DNA from 3 places in the Pseudomonas sp. 1928-m genome. Region 1 is predicted to be linked to each of the others. Evidence: predicted binding sites of a transcription regulator. Region 1 holds the regulator's gene; each other region holds the start of a gene.
The links. The regulator sigma-54, encoded in region 1, starts transcription at its own class of promoters, with help from an activator protein. The targets are predictions, from matches to a motif close to ANTGGCATNNANNTTGCTNT.

Region 1 (4,614 bases):
CGACCAGCAGGCGCAGTAATAATGGCCACATTGAAAGCCCAACACCTGGCCAAAAGCTACAAAGGCCGCCAGGTCGTGCGTGACGTCAGCCTAAGCATCGACAGCGGGCAGATCGTCGGTTTGCTCGGCCCCAACGGTGCCGGCAAGACCACCTGCTTCTATATGATTGTTGGCCTGGTACAGGCCGATCAGGGCCGCGTGATGATCGATGATCTCGACGTCAGCCATCAGCCCATGCATGGCCGTGCCCGCGCCGGCATCGGCTACCTGCCACAGGAAGCCTCGATCTTCCGCAAGCTCAGCGTGGCCGACAACATCATGGCCATCCTGGAAACCCGCAAAGACCTCGACGGCGCTGCACGCCGCAAAGAGCTTGAGGGCTTGTTGCAGGAGTTCCATATCAGCCATATCCGCGACAACCTCGGCATGAGCCTGTCCGGTGGTGAGCGCCGCCGCGTGGAAATTGCCCGCGCCCTGGCGACCAACCCCAAGTTCATCCTGCTCGACGAACCCTTTGCCGGTGTCGACCCGATCTCCGTGGGCGACATCAAGCAGATCATCCACCACCTCAAAGCCAAGGGCATTGGTGTATTAATCACCGACCACAACGTGCGCGAGACCCTGGATATCTGCGAAACCGCCTATATCGTCAGCGATGGTCAACTGATCGCCGAAGGTGACGCCGAGGCTATTCTGGCCAACCAGACAGTCAAAGAAGTTTACCTGGGGCATGAGTTCCGGCTGTAACCACAGCTTTTCTCAAGCTGACTGCAGCCAAGGCTAGGCAAAACCCTTAAAGTCAGGCATATAATTTGCTTCCTAGTGGCGCTTTTTAAAAACGCCCTGTAGTGGATTGCGCACAGACGCCGGTAAATAAGGTCTGCAATGAAACCATCGCTAGTCCTGAGAATGGGCCAGCAGCTGACGATGACACCGCAGCTGCAACAGGCCATCCGCCTGCTCCAACTGTCGACCCTGGATCTGCAACAAGAGATCCAGGAGGCCTTGGAGTCCAACCCGATGCTCGAACGCCAGGAAGATGGCGATGATTTCGACAATTCGGACCCTATGGCCGATGGCGCAGAAAGCGCCAGCCCCAGCGAACAGCCCGAAGCGCCCTATCAGGAAACCAACTACCAGGAAGCCACGCAGACCGTGGACAACCTGGAAGAAGGCGATTGGGGCGAGCGCATTCCCAACGAGCTGCCAGTCGATACCGCTTGGGAAGACATCTACCAGACCAGCGCCAGCAGCCTGCCCAGCAGCAGCAACGATGACGACGAGTGGGATTTCACCACCCGCACCTCCAGCGGCGAGAGCCTGCAAAGCCACCTACTGTGGCAACTCAACCTGGCCCCGATGTCGGACAAGGACCGCCTGATTGCGGTCACCCTGATCGACTGCATCAATCAGCAGGGCTATCTGGAAGAGACCCTGGAAGAGGTGGTCGAAGCCTTCGACCCGGAACTGGACATCGAGCTCGACGAAGTCGAAGCCGTGTTGCACCGCATCCAGCAGTTCGAGCCTACCGGTATCGCCGCGCGCAACCTGGGCGAGTGTCTGCTCCTGCAACTGCGTCAGCTGCCGGCGAAAACCCCGTGGCTGAGCGAGGCCCAGCGCCTGGCCAGCGACTACCTGGATCTGCTTGGTAGCCGCGACTATAGCCAGCTGATGCGCCGCATGAAGCTCAAGGAAGACGAGCTGCGCCAGGTTATCGACCTGATCCAGAGCCTCAACCCGCGCCCCGGCTCGCAGATTGAATCCAGCGAGCCGGAATACGTGGTGCCCGACGTGATCGTGCGCAAACACAACGAGCGCTGGCTGGTAGAGCTGAACCAGGAAGCCATGCCGCGCCTGCGGGTCAACGCGCAATACGCCGGTTTTGTGAAGCGCGCCGACTCCAGCGCCGACAACACCTTTATGCGCAACCAGCTGCAGGAAGCGCGCTGGTTTATCAAAAGCCTGCAAAGCCGCAACGAGACCCTGATGAAGGTCGCCACACAGATCGTCGAGCATCAACGCGGCTTCCTCGATTACGGCGACGAGGCGATGAAGCCGCTGGTACTGCACGACATTGCCGAAGCTGTAGGCATGCACGAGTCGACCATCTCGCGTGTGACCACGCAGAAATTCATGCATACGCCGCGCGGCATTTACGAGCTGAAATACTTCTTCTCCAGCCACGTCAGCACCTCCGAGGGCGGCGAATGCTCGTCCACCGCGATCCGCGCCATCATCAAAAAACTGGTCGCAGCGGAAAATGCGAAAAAGCCGTTGAGTGACAGCAAGATCGCTGGTTTACTGGAAGCACAGGGCATTCAAGTCGCTCGCCGCACGGTCGCCAAGTACCGTGAATCCCTCGGAATAGCGCCTTCCAGTGAGCGCAAACGATTGATCTAAGGCGGCACAAAGAAGGAAGACGACCACTCGATACCGAACACCCCCGGCCTCGCCTTTTCGCAAAAGCAGCCATACTGCCAACAAGCAATCAGCGACCGTGCCAGGCTCGTTCCGTAGAGTCTTCCACGCCACAGTGTTCCGGCGGCAGGCCTCTCGCCTGCCTCTTACACACGGCAACAAGGAGAAAGCGGTATGCAAGTCAACATCAGTGGACACCAGCTGGATGTGACCGACGCCCTACGCGACTACATCGCCGAAAAACTCGGCCGATTGGAGCGCCACTTCGACAAGATTACCAACGTGCAAGTCACCATGGAGGTCGAGAAGCTCAAACAGAAAATCGAAGCGACCCTGCACATTGCCGGCGGCGAAGTCGTCGCCAATGCCGAACATGAAGACATGTATGCAGCCATCGATTTACTGACTGATAAACTCGACCGACAACTCATCAAACACAAGGAAAAACAGCTCGAACGTCAACAGGGCGCTATGGCCCGCTGACATCGTCTATCTCCTATGATCCGACTTGAAACTATCCTGACCCCCGGCCGTTCTTTAGTGAACGTGCCGGGCGGCAGCAAAAAACGTGTCCTCGAACAGATTGCCAACCTGGTGGCGCGCGAGCTGCCTGACCTGGATGGCCAAGACATCTTCGAAAGCCTGATTGCCCGGGAAAAACTCGGCTCGACCGGTTTCGGTAATGGTATTGCCATTCCGCACTGTCGCCTGCCCGGTTGTACCGCGCCGATCAGCGCCTTGCTGCGCCTGAACTCTGCCGTAGACTTCGACGCCATCGACGGCGCGCCAGTGGACCTGTTGTTTGTCCTGCTGGTGCCCGAAGCTGCCACCGACGCTCACTTGGAACTGCTCCGGCAGATCGCCAGCATGCTCGACCGCAGCGACGTACGCGCCAGCCTGCGCCAGGCCGAGAGCAGCGAAGCCCTGTATCAGGTGGTCGTGGACGTACAAAGCCAACTCAACCGAGCCTGAGCATGCGCCTGATCATCGTTAGCGGTCGCTCCGGCTCCGGGAAGAGCACCGCCCTCGATGTACTTGAGGACAATGGCTTCTACTGCATCGACAACCTGCCTGCCGGCCTGCTACCTGAACTGGCCGAGCGCGCTCTGCTGCACACCGAACTGCTGCATCCTCAGGTCGCAGTGTCGATTGATGCGCGCAACCTGCCGAGCCATCTCAAGCGCTTCCCTGAGCTGCTTGAAGAAGTTCGCGCGCGGCATATCAAGTGCGATGTGATCTACCTGGATGCCGACGAAGAAACCCTGCTCAAGCGCTTCTCGGAAACCCGCCGACGCCATCCGCTGACCAACGAGAGCCGTTCGCTGGCCGAAGCCATTGCCGATGAAAGCCTGCTACTCGGGCCAATCATCGACCTCGCCGACCTGAAAATCGACACCACCCACCTCAATCTGTATCAGCTGCGCGACAGCCTCAAGCTGCGCCTGCTCAATCAGCCCGAGCCTGGCACTGCGTTTCTGCTGGAGTCCTTTGGCTTCAAGCGCGGCATGCCAGTAGATGCCGACCTGGTATTCGATGTTCGCTGCCTGCCCAACCCGTACTGGAAGCCGGACTTGCGCGACTTCTCCGGGCTCGACCAGCCGGTAGTCGACTACCTCTCGGCCCAGGCCGATGTTGAAGACATGTACCAGGACATCCTCGCCTACCTGACCAAATGGCTGCCGCGCTTTGCCGCCAGCAACCGCGCCTACGTCACGGTGGCGATTGGCTGTACCGGCGGCCACCACCGTTCGGTGTACCTGGCCAACCGCCTGGGTGAAACCCTCAAGCCCATCCTGAAAAACGTTCAGATTCGCCACCGCGACCTCAGTTAAGGAATTGCCGCGATGCCCGCCAGCGAAATCACCATTATCAACAAGCTTGGCCTGCACGCCCGCGCGGCGGCCAAGTTTGTCGGCGTCGCCGGGCGTTTTCCTTGCCAGGTCAAGGTCGGCCGCACACCGGAAAGCCTGGTCGATGGCAAAAGCATTATGGCGGTGATGATGCTCGCCGCCGGCAAAGGCACGCCAGTGCATCTGTACACCGAAGGCGAGCAGGACGCCGAAGCGCTGCAGGCCCTAAGCGAGCTGATCAACAACTACTTCGATGAAGGTGAGTAAAACCGCAGGCAATAAAAAATGTCCGGGAGACATTTTTAACGTCGCGTAGCGACGGCCCGTAGGGTTGCCGCCATGGATG
Region 2 (4,614 bases), on a different contig from region 1:
GCTTCTTCTTTGGTGATGCGCAGCAAGCGGTCGCGCGGATGCACTTCCAGCAGCAGCAGGGTTTCGCCACGGCTGAGCACCGGCGTCACCGCATAGTCGACGGTCAGGGTCTGGCCGCTGACTGACGTCACCACCGCTTCACGCTTGTTGAAGGGGTGGGCTTGCTGGACGGCCTGGCGCAAGGCGCTTAGCGCCTCGCTGGATTCGGTAAACAGTTCGCTGATGAATTGCCCGTGACTGCGCTGGCCACTGACGGCCAGGAGCATCTCCGCTGCCGGGTTCATGTACTCAAGACGCAGGTCGTCGTTGAGCAGCAGCGTGGCAGTGGTCAGGTTGTCCAGCAGCAGGCGGTGCAGTGCGTCGTTGATGATCATATGGGATGTCAGCAGACCCTTGGGTTCCAGCAATGCAGCTGGAAAATGCAAGAAGCAAACCAAAGCCCCGAAAAGAAGCGTGTTTGGCCGTGGGATGCCGGGAATTAGCTGCTTTTCAGCGCAGCCGGGTCGCGCGTGGCGACCCAAAACAGGGAGAGTATAGAAATGCCGGGCAATATGCGCACTGCTTTGGTGCGCTGTGCCGGTTTAGATAAATGGCACGAAGGGAATGTCTTTCTTTTCCGGCGGCTTGTCCTTGAGCGGACACTCCGGGCGCACGCCGTAATCGGCCTTCTTGCATGGGTTGACCATGCGCTTCTGCGCGAGGGAGATGCGCAACATATGGAACGGCTGGGTCGGCGTGCGTTCGATGATGCGGCCCTGTTGATCGATGATCTCCACCGCCAGCTGGTGGGTGCCGCGGTCGATATTCTCCAGTGGGAACACCGGGCTTGTGCCCGCTTCGCCGACCTGTACGCCGTCCAACAGCAGGCGATAGCTGTGCTGGGGGAAGAGTTTCGGCTCGCTGTTGACGCTGACAATCAGGTTGCCGGCGCTGTCGCGGATGGTCGCGTCAGGCTGCGGCACCAGAATGCGCAGCAGGCTGTAGCGCTGGCTGGGTTCGGGCGGCGCTTCAATTACGGGGGCGGTTTGCGTCTGGGTGGCCGGCATCGAGTTGCTGGGCGCCAGTTCGACGCGCTCGGCATTCCCTGACCGGGGTTTGTCGGTAAAGACGCGATTCCCTTCGCTATCTATATAGGTGTAGACCTGCGCGAGGGCAGGCAGGGCGAGCAGCATCAGGCCGCAGAACAGCAGATTGCGCATAGTCAGGGGGCTGGCTTTGGTTTCGGTGGTGGTGGACGCAGAGCTGGGCTACTGGTGTTGACCCGCTGCACGGTAAAGGTGGCAGTGGCGCTTTGTTGGATCGACTGCTCGCCACTGAGTACTTCCACGGCCAGGCTGTGCTCGCCACGATCAGCATTGCTCACTTGCAGGCGCGGCACGTTGCTCGGTTGGCCGTAAGGCTTGCCGTCAAGCAGCAGGCGCAGGCGATGGTTGCTGGCCAGGCGCGGCTGAATGTCCACGCCAACGCTGAAGGTGCCGTTGTTGGCACGCATGGCCTCATCGTCAGGGATGCCGGTCAGCTGCAGGATGCTGTAAGGCGCGGCGTTGTCGACGGGGTCGGGGGTGGTAGCTGCGGGCAGGCTGGGTACTGGCATCGACACGCTATTGGTTTTCGGCAGCTCGACATTCTGCGTCGCCTGGCCTTCCGGCGGCTGGTCAGTGAATACCGTGTTGCCATTGGCGTCGGTGTATTTGTAGATCTGCGCACTGGCCGGCAATGCCAGGCCCAGTAGCAGGCAGATAAGTAGAGGGCGCATGCCTGACTCTCCCTAGTGATGTGCCCTAAGCCTTGCACTGGTAGCGCGCGCTGGCAAGCGCGTTGATGGCTGGGCGTGTACCAGCGCAGCAATCATCAGGTTAAAAGGTGTTGCGGGTGGGTCGCCAAACGCAAAAGGCCACCCGAAGGTGGCCTCTTGTCTTACGTGCGGGATTAGACGCTGTAGTACAGGTCGTATTCCAGCGGGTGTACGAAGGTGCGTACTTTGATTTCTTCTTCGCTTTTCAGCTCAAGGTAAGCGTCGATGAAGTCATCGGAGAACACGCCGCCTTTGGTCAGGAACGCACGGCCTTTATCCAGCTCTTCCAGGGCTTCTTTCAGGCTGCCGCACACTTGTGGGATCAGCTTGCCTTCTTCTGGCGGCAGGTCGTAGAGGTTCTTGTCGGCAGCATCGCCTGGGTGGATCTTGTTCTGGATGCCGTCGATACCAGCCATCAGCAGAGCTGCGAAGGCCAGGTATGGGTTGGCAGCCGGGTCCGGGAAGCGTGCTTCGATACGGCGGGCTTTCGGGCTGGACACGTACGGAATACGGATCGAAGCCGAACGGTTACGGGCCGAGTAGGCCAGCATTACTGGAGCTTCGAAACCTGGGACCAGACGCTTGTAGGAGTTGGTCGACGGGTTGGTGAAGCCGTTCAGCGCTTTACCGTGCTTGATGATGCCGCCGATGAAGTACAGAGCGGTGTCGGACAGACCGGCATAGCCTTCGCCAGCGAAGGTGTTCTTGCCATCTTTGGAGATGGACATGTGAACGTGCATACCCGAACCGTTGTCGCCGTACAGCGGCTTCGGCATAAAGGTTGCGGTTTTGCCGTAGGCATCAGCCACGTTGTGTACGCAGTACTTCAGGGTCTGAACTTCGTCAGCCTTGGCAACCAGGGTGTTGAACTTCACGCCGATTTCGTTCTGACCGGCAGTCGCCACTTCGTGGTGGTGAACTTCGATGACCAGGCCCATTTCTTCCATGGCGTTACACATGGCAGTACGGATTTCGTGGTCGTGGTCACATGGCGGAACTGGGAAGTAACCACCTTTGACGGCTGGGCGGTGGCCCTTGTTGCCGCCTTCGATGTCAGCGTCGGTGTTCCAGGACGCCTGCTCGGAGAAGATCTTGAACATCGAGCCGGAGATGTCGGACTTGAACTTCACTTCGTCGAAGATGAAGAACTCAGGCTCTGGGCCGACGAATACGGTGTCACCGATACCGGTGGTTTTCAGGAACTCTTCAGCGCGCTTGGCGATCGAACGCGGGTCACGATCGTAGCCTTGCATGGTGCTTGGCTCGATGATGTCGCAAACGATGATCAGGGTTGGCTCTTCGGTGAACGGGTCCAGTACAGCGGTTTCGTCAACCGGCAGCAGGATCATGTCGGAGGCTTCGATGCCTTTCCAGCCATGGATGGAGGAGCCGTCGAACATTTTGCCGACTTCGAAGAACTCGTCGTCCAGCGCATCGCGTGCCGGCATGGTCACGTGGTGCTGTTTGCCCTTGGTGTCGGTGAAGCGCAGGTCAACCCACTTCACGTCGTGTTCTTTAATAAGTTGAATCGACTTCGACATGCTGTCCTCCAGGTGGATAAGGCTCGAATCGTGAGCCCTCAATAGTACGGTACGGCCGCGGCATACTCCGCCAGGGCATCCTGCCTCACAAGGGAGCAAATTGCATGCCAGTGCACAGGAATGGGTGTAAGCCCTGAAACTCAGGGCTGGCGGGGGCTGCGCGGCGCTGCCTGATAAATATTTGCACTGTTATGGGTCGCTGTATTTGTTGTGCGCCCTTAAATGGTGCGCGTTTTGCGCGCGTGAGGATTTTTGATCAAAGCGTGAGCAATTTCCGCTATAATCCGCGCCCCTGTTTTTTCGCGGCCTCGGCACTCACTGTTTTCATGAAACTGATCGTTAAAGTCTTCCCAGAAATCACCATTAAAAGTCGGCCGGTGCGTAAGCACTTTATCCGGCAGCTGGCGAAGAACATTCGTTCGGTTTTGCGTGAGTTCGATCCACAGCTGCAGGTCAGCGGTGTGTGGGACAACCTGGAAGTCGAAACCCAGATCAGTGAGGCGAAGACCCTGCAGGCAATGATTGAGCGCCTGAGCTGCACGCCGGGCATCACTCATTTCCTGCAAGTTGATGAATACCCGCTGGGTGATTTCGACGATGTGCTGGAAAAGTGCAAGCTGCACTTCGCCGATCAGCTGCCGGGCAAGATTTTCGCCGTACGCTGCAAGCGCGCCGGCAAGCATGCGTTCAGCTCCATGGATGTCGAGCGCTATGTCGGCAGCCAGCTGCGCCAGCAGTGCGGCGCGGCCGGCATCTCGCTGAAAGATCCCGACGTTGTGGTGCGCATGGAGATCCGCGACCAGCGCCTGTTCGTGATTCACCACCAGCACGAAGGCTTGGGCGGTTACCCGCTCGGCTCGCTGGAACAGACCCTGGTGCTGATGAGCGGCGGTTTCGATTCCACCGTCGCCGCTTACCAGATGATGCGCCGCGGTCTGGTTACCCACTTCTGTTTCTTTAATCTAGGCGGCCGCGCTCACGAGCTGGGCGTGATGGAAGTGGCGCACTACCTCTGGCAGAAGTTCGGCAGCTCGCAGCGCGTCCTGTTTATCAGCGTGCCGTTTGAGGAAGTGCTGGGCGAGATTCTCGGCAAGGTCGACAACAGCCAGATGGGCGTGATCCTCAAGCGCATGATGCTGCGCGCCTCCACGCGGATGGCCGAGCGCCTGCAGATTGATGCGCTGGTCACCGGTGAAGCGATTTCCCAGGTGTCGAGCCAGACCCTGCCGAACCTCGCGGTGATCGATTCGGCCACCGATATGCTGGTGCTGCGTCCGC
Region 3 (4,614 bases), on a different contig from region 1:
TCAGGTTGAGTACGGTGGATTTACCGCAACCCGAATGGCCGATCAGGGTGACGAACTCACCCTTGGCAATGCTCAGGTTGACGTCGGTGAGGGCCTGAAAGCGGCCTTTCTTGGTGTCGAAATGCTTGCCGACCTGGGTCAGCTCCACGAATTTATCCATGTTGCGGCTCCTTAAACGGGCGTAATCAGCTGGCCTGCTTTAACTGGCGTAGTCGAAACGCTTGGCCAGCAGCAACAGCAGTTGCTCAAGGGCCAGGCCGACCAGGCCGACGATGATGATGGCGATCAGGATGTGTTCGACGTTGAGGTTGTTCCACTCATCCCACACCCAGAAACCCAGGCCGGTGCCGCCGGTGAGCATCTCGGCGGCGACGATCACCAGCCAGGCCACACCAATGGCCAGGCGGATGCCGGTCATCAGGTGCGGCAATACGGCAGGAAACAGAATGCGCGTAAGTACTTTGAACTCCGACAGCTTGAGCACCCGCGCCACGTTCAGGTAATCCTGCGGCACGCTGGCCACGCCAGCAGCGGTGTTGAGGATGATCGGCCAGATCGAGCTGATAAAAATCACCCAGATCGAGGCAGGGCCTGCTGCTTCGAACACCAGCAGACCAATCGGTAGCCAGGCCAGCGGCGACACTGGACGCAGCAGGCTGATGATCGGCGAGAGCATGCCGGCGAGAAAGGCAAAGCGGCCGATGGCAAAGCCCAGTGGAATGCCCACCAGCGCCGCCAAGCCAAAGCCGATACCGACGCGGCCTAGCGAATGCAGGATGTTCCAGCCGATGCCCATGTCATTCGGGCCGTTGTCATAGAAGGGGTTGGCAAACAGCTCCAGCGCTGCAGCCCAGGTACTGACCGGGCCAGGCAGGCCCTCGCTCTTGGTCGCAATCAGCGCCCACACGCCGATAAACAGCAGGATGCCGAGCAATGGCGGCACAACCGCCTTGAGCAGGCTGGTCAGCGCCGCCACGCCTGGCAGAACCAGGCGTGGCGCTTTGCTGATCGGCGCAGCTAACGGCAATGGGGTTTTCAGTGGTGCGTTCATCACGAACCTCCCAATCAGGCTTTAATCGCAAAGGAGTTGGCGTAGGCCGCCGGGTCGGAGCCATTCCACACGTTGCCGTCGATCAGCGTGCTGCTGCGCAGCGAGCTGGCCGGCACAGGGATGTTCAGCGCACTGGCGGCTTCCTTGAACAGCGCCACCTGATTGACCCCGGCGGCGACGGCGGCGTAGTTCGGGTCTTCCTTGATCAGGCCCCAGCGTTTGAACTGGGTCATAAACCACATGCCGTCGGAGTGATACGGAAAGTTCACTGTGCCGTCCTTGCAGAAGGCCATGGCGTGGTCATCTTTCCAGCTGTTGCCCAGGCCGTCCTCGTAGTGGCTGAGGAAGCGCGGCTCGATCACCTTGACCGGCGCATTGACGTAAGCCTTGCCGGAAATCAGCTTGGCCGTGCTCTTGCGGTTTTCCTCGCTGGCCTCGATAAACTGACTGGCTTCCAGCACCGCCATGATCAGCGCACGTGCCGCGTTGGGGTATTGCTCGATAAAGGCGCGGGTGGTGCCGAGGACCTTTTCCGGGTGATCCGGCCAGATCTGCTGGGTAGTGACGGCGGTGAAGCCAATTTTGTCGGCAATCGCCCGCGCGCCCCAAGGCTCGCCGACGCAGAAACCGTCCATATTGCCGACACGCATATTGGCGACCATCTGTGGTGGCGGCACGACGATGGTTTTTACATCGCTCATCGGGTTGATGCCCAGGCTCGCCAGCCAGTAATACAGCCACATGGCGTGGGTGCCGGTGGGGAAGGTCTGGGCGAAGGTCAGCGGGTTGCCGCCTTTTTTCACATGCTCGGCCAGTTGTGCGCCGTTGGTGACGCCCGCTTCCTTGAGCTGTTTGGAGAGGGTGATGGCCTGGCCGTTCTGGTTCAGGCCCATCAGCACGGCCATATCCTTCTGCGGCCCGGCGATACCCAGTTGTGCGCCGTACATCATGCCGTACAGCACGTGGGCGGCATCCAGCTCGCCGGTATTCAGCTTGTCGCGCACACCGGCCCAGGAGGCTTCCTTGCTTGGGGTGATGGTCAGGCCGTATTTCTCGCCAAAGCCCTGAGTAGCGGCGACTACTACCGATGCGCAGTCGGTCAACGGAATAAAGCCGACTTTCAGCGCCGCCTTTTCTGGCGCATCGGAACCGGCGGCCCAAGCCACGCTACGCAGCGAGGCGGGCGCGCTAAGGCCAAGGGCGGCGACACCGCCGACGGTGCCGGCTACGGCAATCGAGGTTTTCAGGAAATTACGGCGGCTGTGCAGGCTTGGGTGCTTCGAATCACGATCAGTCATAGGTCTGTCCTTTCTGGCCGATAAACCGGCTGAAACAAAAAACGGCGTACGCCAGGCCACCTCGAGGAGGGGGCCTGACGGACGCCGTTGTCCGTGATCCGCGGCTCACCGCCATTGGTGGGCTGCGCAGGAATCTTGTGAGGGCAATTGCAAGGGGCTTGCCAGTTTTGCTGCAGCACCACAGTTAGCCGCTGTCGTGGCGCGCTGAAGACGGCTCGAACGAGCCTTAGGTTGGCAGGCTTAAGCGCTATAAATCATAGGCTTAAGCGCAGTATTGAATGTTGGCTAGAGCAGAGTTTTCTTGCCGTAGCAGTGCGCCATGCCGCAGATCAGCAGCGCTCTCAGCCAGCTTATTGAGCCAATGCTGTGCATGGCCGAACTGCGGTTGAGCGCTTTTGCTTCGCCTTGGTGCTGGGCGAGTCCAGGTGTTGATGCGTGTCAGTGGCCTAGCGCGACAGCGTTTTGCCCTGGGCTTCCTCGACAAACTCCTTGAGCCAGCGCAGCACCTCCACCGCCTCCCAGCGTGAGGGGTCGAACATGGCATAGGCCAGGCCCTGATAGCCGACCACATCCAGCTGACGGTGATAGCCGGCGCGCTGCAGCAAAGCTTCGATCTCGGCAAAACAGGTGTTGAAGTGCACCCGGGAAAACGGCGTCTTGCCCTCGGTAACGATGCCTTCAAGCTGCAATTCATTGACGGTGGCCCGGACTTTGTCCAGGTGCATGCGGTTTACGCTGTGTTTCAGCTGCAGTACGTCGAGCATCTGGGTACTCCTGTTAACGCCTTGTATGGGCCCGTTAGCCGGGCTGAACGGTTGGCTGGATGGCATGACCAAGGGTAATCGAAAAATACTGTACAAATAAACAGTATTCGATAATAGTAAGCCCAAGGCCCTAACCGGCACCTACTCGATCACTCGCGCCATCTGCCCGCAAAGCCAATGGCCACAGGCACTGCAGAGGAGTCACTAACAATGCAACAGATGCTGATGACAATTGTGCTGTTGGGTCTTATGGCCGGTTGTGCGCAACCGCAGCTTGATCAACCGAGGGTCAATGGCACCTACCTGGTGATCGAGAACGGGCAGGCTTGGGCGGTGCTGGTATCTGACGGCAAACGCGTGGAAGAGCAAGGCACGGTGGTGGATGTGATCAGATTGCCGAGCGAGGATTCTGCCGTGGCAGCCAGTTATGTGATCGAAACGGCCAATTGCGGCCGTGTGCAGTGGCTGAGCGAGCGCTCGGATGCGGCGGATGGCATGACCAACCTGATGTCGCTGCACAGCAATAATCAACTGGGGCAGAGCGGCTGCGTAATTGCTGATGGTCTTACCCGGGTTTGGACGGTGTTGGATTACTCCGGCTGAAACTAAAGAGGGCACCCTAAGGTGCCCTCTGTTTGTTTACTCGTCGGCCTTGGCCTTCTTGCCGGGTAACAGGCCATCGGCGCGGAACATCGTTTTGATCCCGCGAATCGCCTGACGGGTGCGATCCTGGTTTTCGATCAGGGCAAAGCGCACATGGTCATCGCCGTAGTCGCCGAAGCCAATGCCCGGGGAGACGCAGACCTTGGCCTCCAGCAGCAGCTTCTTGGCGAATTCCAACGAGCCGAGTGCGGCGTACTGCTCGGGAATCTTCGCCCAGACATACATCGAGGCTTTCGGGTTTTCGACCATCCAGCCCAGCTCGTGCAGGCCTTTAACCAGCAGATTGCGGCGTTGGCGGTATTGCTCGGCGATATCGCGCACGCATTGCTGATCACCTTCCAGCGCGGCAATCGCCGCCACCTGCAGAGGGGTAAAGGTGCCGTAGTCGTGGTAGCTCTTGATCCGTGCCAGGGCGCTGACCAGCTCTTTGTTGCCGACCATAAAGCCGATTCGCCAGCCGGCCATGTTGTAACTCTTGGACAGGGTGAAGAACTCCACCGCGATATCCTTGGCGCCGGGCACCTGCATGATCGACGGGGCTTTCCAGCCGTCATAGACGATATCGGCGTAGGCCAGGTCGTGAATCACCAGCACATCGTATTGCTTGGCCAGGGCCACCACGCGCTCGAAGAAGTCCAGCTCCACGCACTGCGCGGTGGGGTTGGAGGGGAAGCCGAGGATCATCATTTTCGGCTTGGGGATCGACTCGCGAATTGCCCGCTCCAGCTCGGCGAAAAAGTCCACGCCGGGAATCAGCGGCACCGAACGCACTTGGGCGCCGGCGATCACCGCGCCGTAGATATGAATCGGGTAGCTGGGGTTGGGCACCAGTACGGTG

Region 2: a site for sigma-54 is predicted at 3,429-3,448, ahead of glnA (glutamate--ammonia ligase). Genes of this name have one in related genera too.
Region 3: a site for sigma-54 is predicted at 2,496-2,515, ahead of P3C18_RS14695 (CmpA/NrtA family ABC transporter substrate-binding protein). Genes of this name have one in related genera too.

What each region holds. Positions count from the first base shown of each region.
Region 1 covers NZ_JARIXO010000002.1:286,990-291,603, forward strand. The annotation lists gene lptA (lipopolysaccharide transport periplasmic protein LptA) at 1-19, shown strand, start outside; gene lptB (LPS export ABC transporter ATP-binding protein) at 22-747, shown strand; gene P3C18_RS10855 (RNA polymerase factor sigma-54) at 886-2,400, shown strand; gene raiA (ribosome-associated translation inhibitor RaiA) at 2,593-2,901, shown strand; gene ptsN (PTS IIA-like nitrogen regulatory protein PtsN) at 2,917-3,390, shown strand; gene rapZ (RNase adapter RapZ) at 3,393-4,250, shown strand; gene P3C18_RS10875 (HPr family phosphocarrier protein) at 4,263-4,535, shown strand.
Region 2 covers NZ_JARIXO010000003.1:149,928-154,541, forward strand. The annotation lists gene glnL (nitrogen regulation protein NR(II)) at 1-371, opposite strand, end outside; gene P3C18_RS12630 (DUF4124 domain-containing protein) at 582-1,199, opposite strand; gene P3C18_RS12635 (DUF4124 domain-containing protein) at 1,202-1,756, opposite strand; gene glnA (glutamate--ammonia ligase) at 1,930-3,336, opposite strand; gene thiI (tRNA uracil 4-sulfurtransferase ThiI) at 3,663-4,614, shown strand, end outside.
Region 3 covers NZ_JARIXO010000004.1:190,243-194,856, forward strand. The annotation lists gene P3C18_RS14685 (ABC transporter ATP-binding protein) at 1-160, opposite strand, end outside; gene ntrB (nitrate ABC transporter permease) at 200-1,051, opposite strand; gene P3C18_RS14695 (CmpA/NrtA family ABC transporter substrate-binding protein) at 1,066-2,349, opposite strand; gene P3C18_RS14700 (transcriptional regulator) at 2,796-3,113, opposite strand; gene P3C18_RS14705 (hypothetical protein) at 3,324-3,716, shown strand; gene alaC (alanine transaminase) at 3,753-4,614, opposite strand, start outside.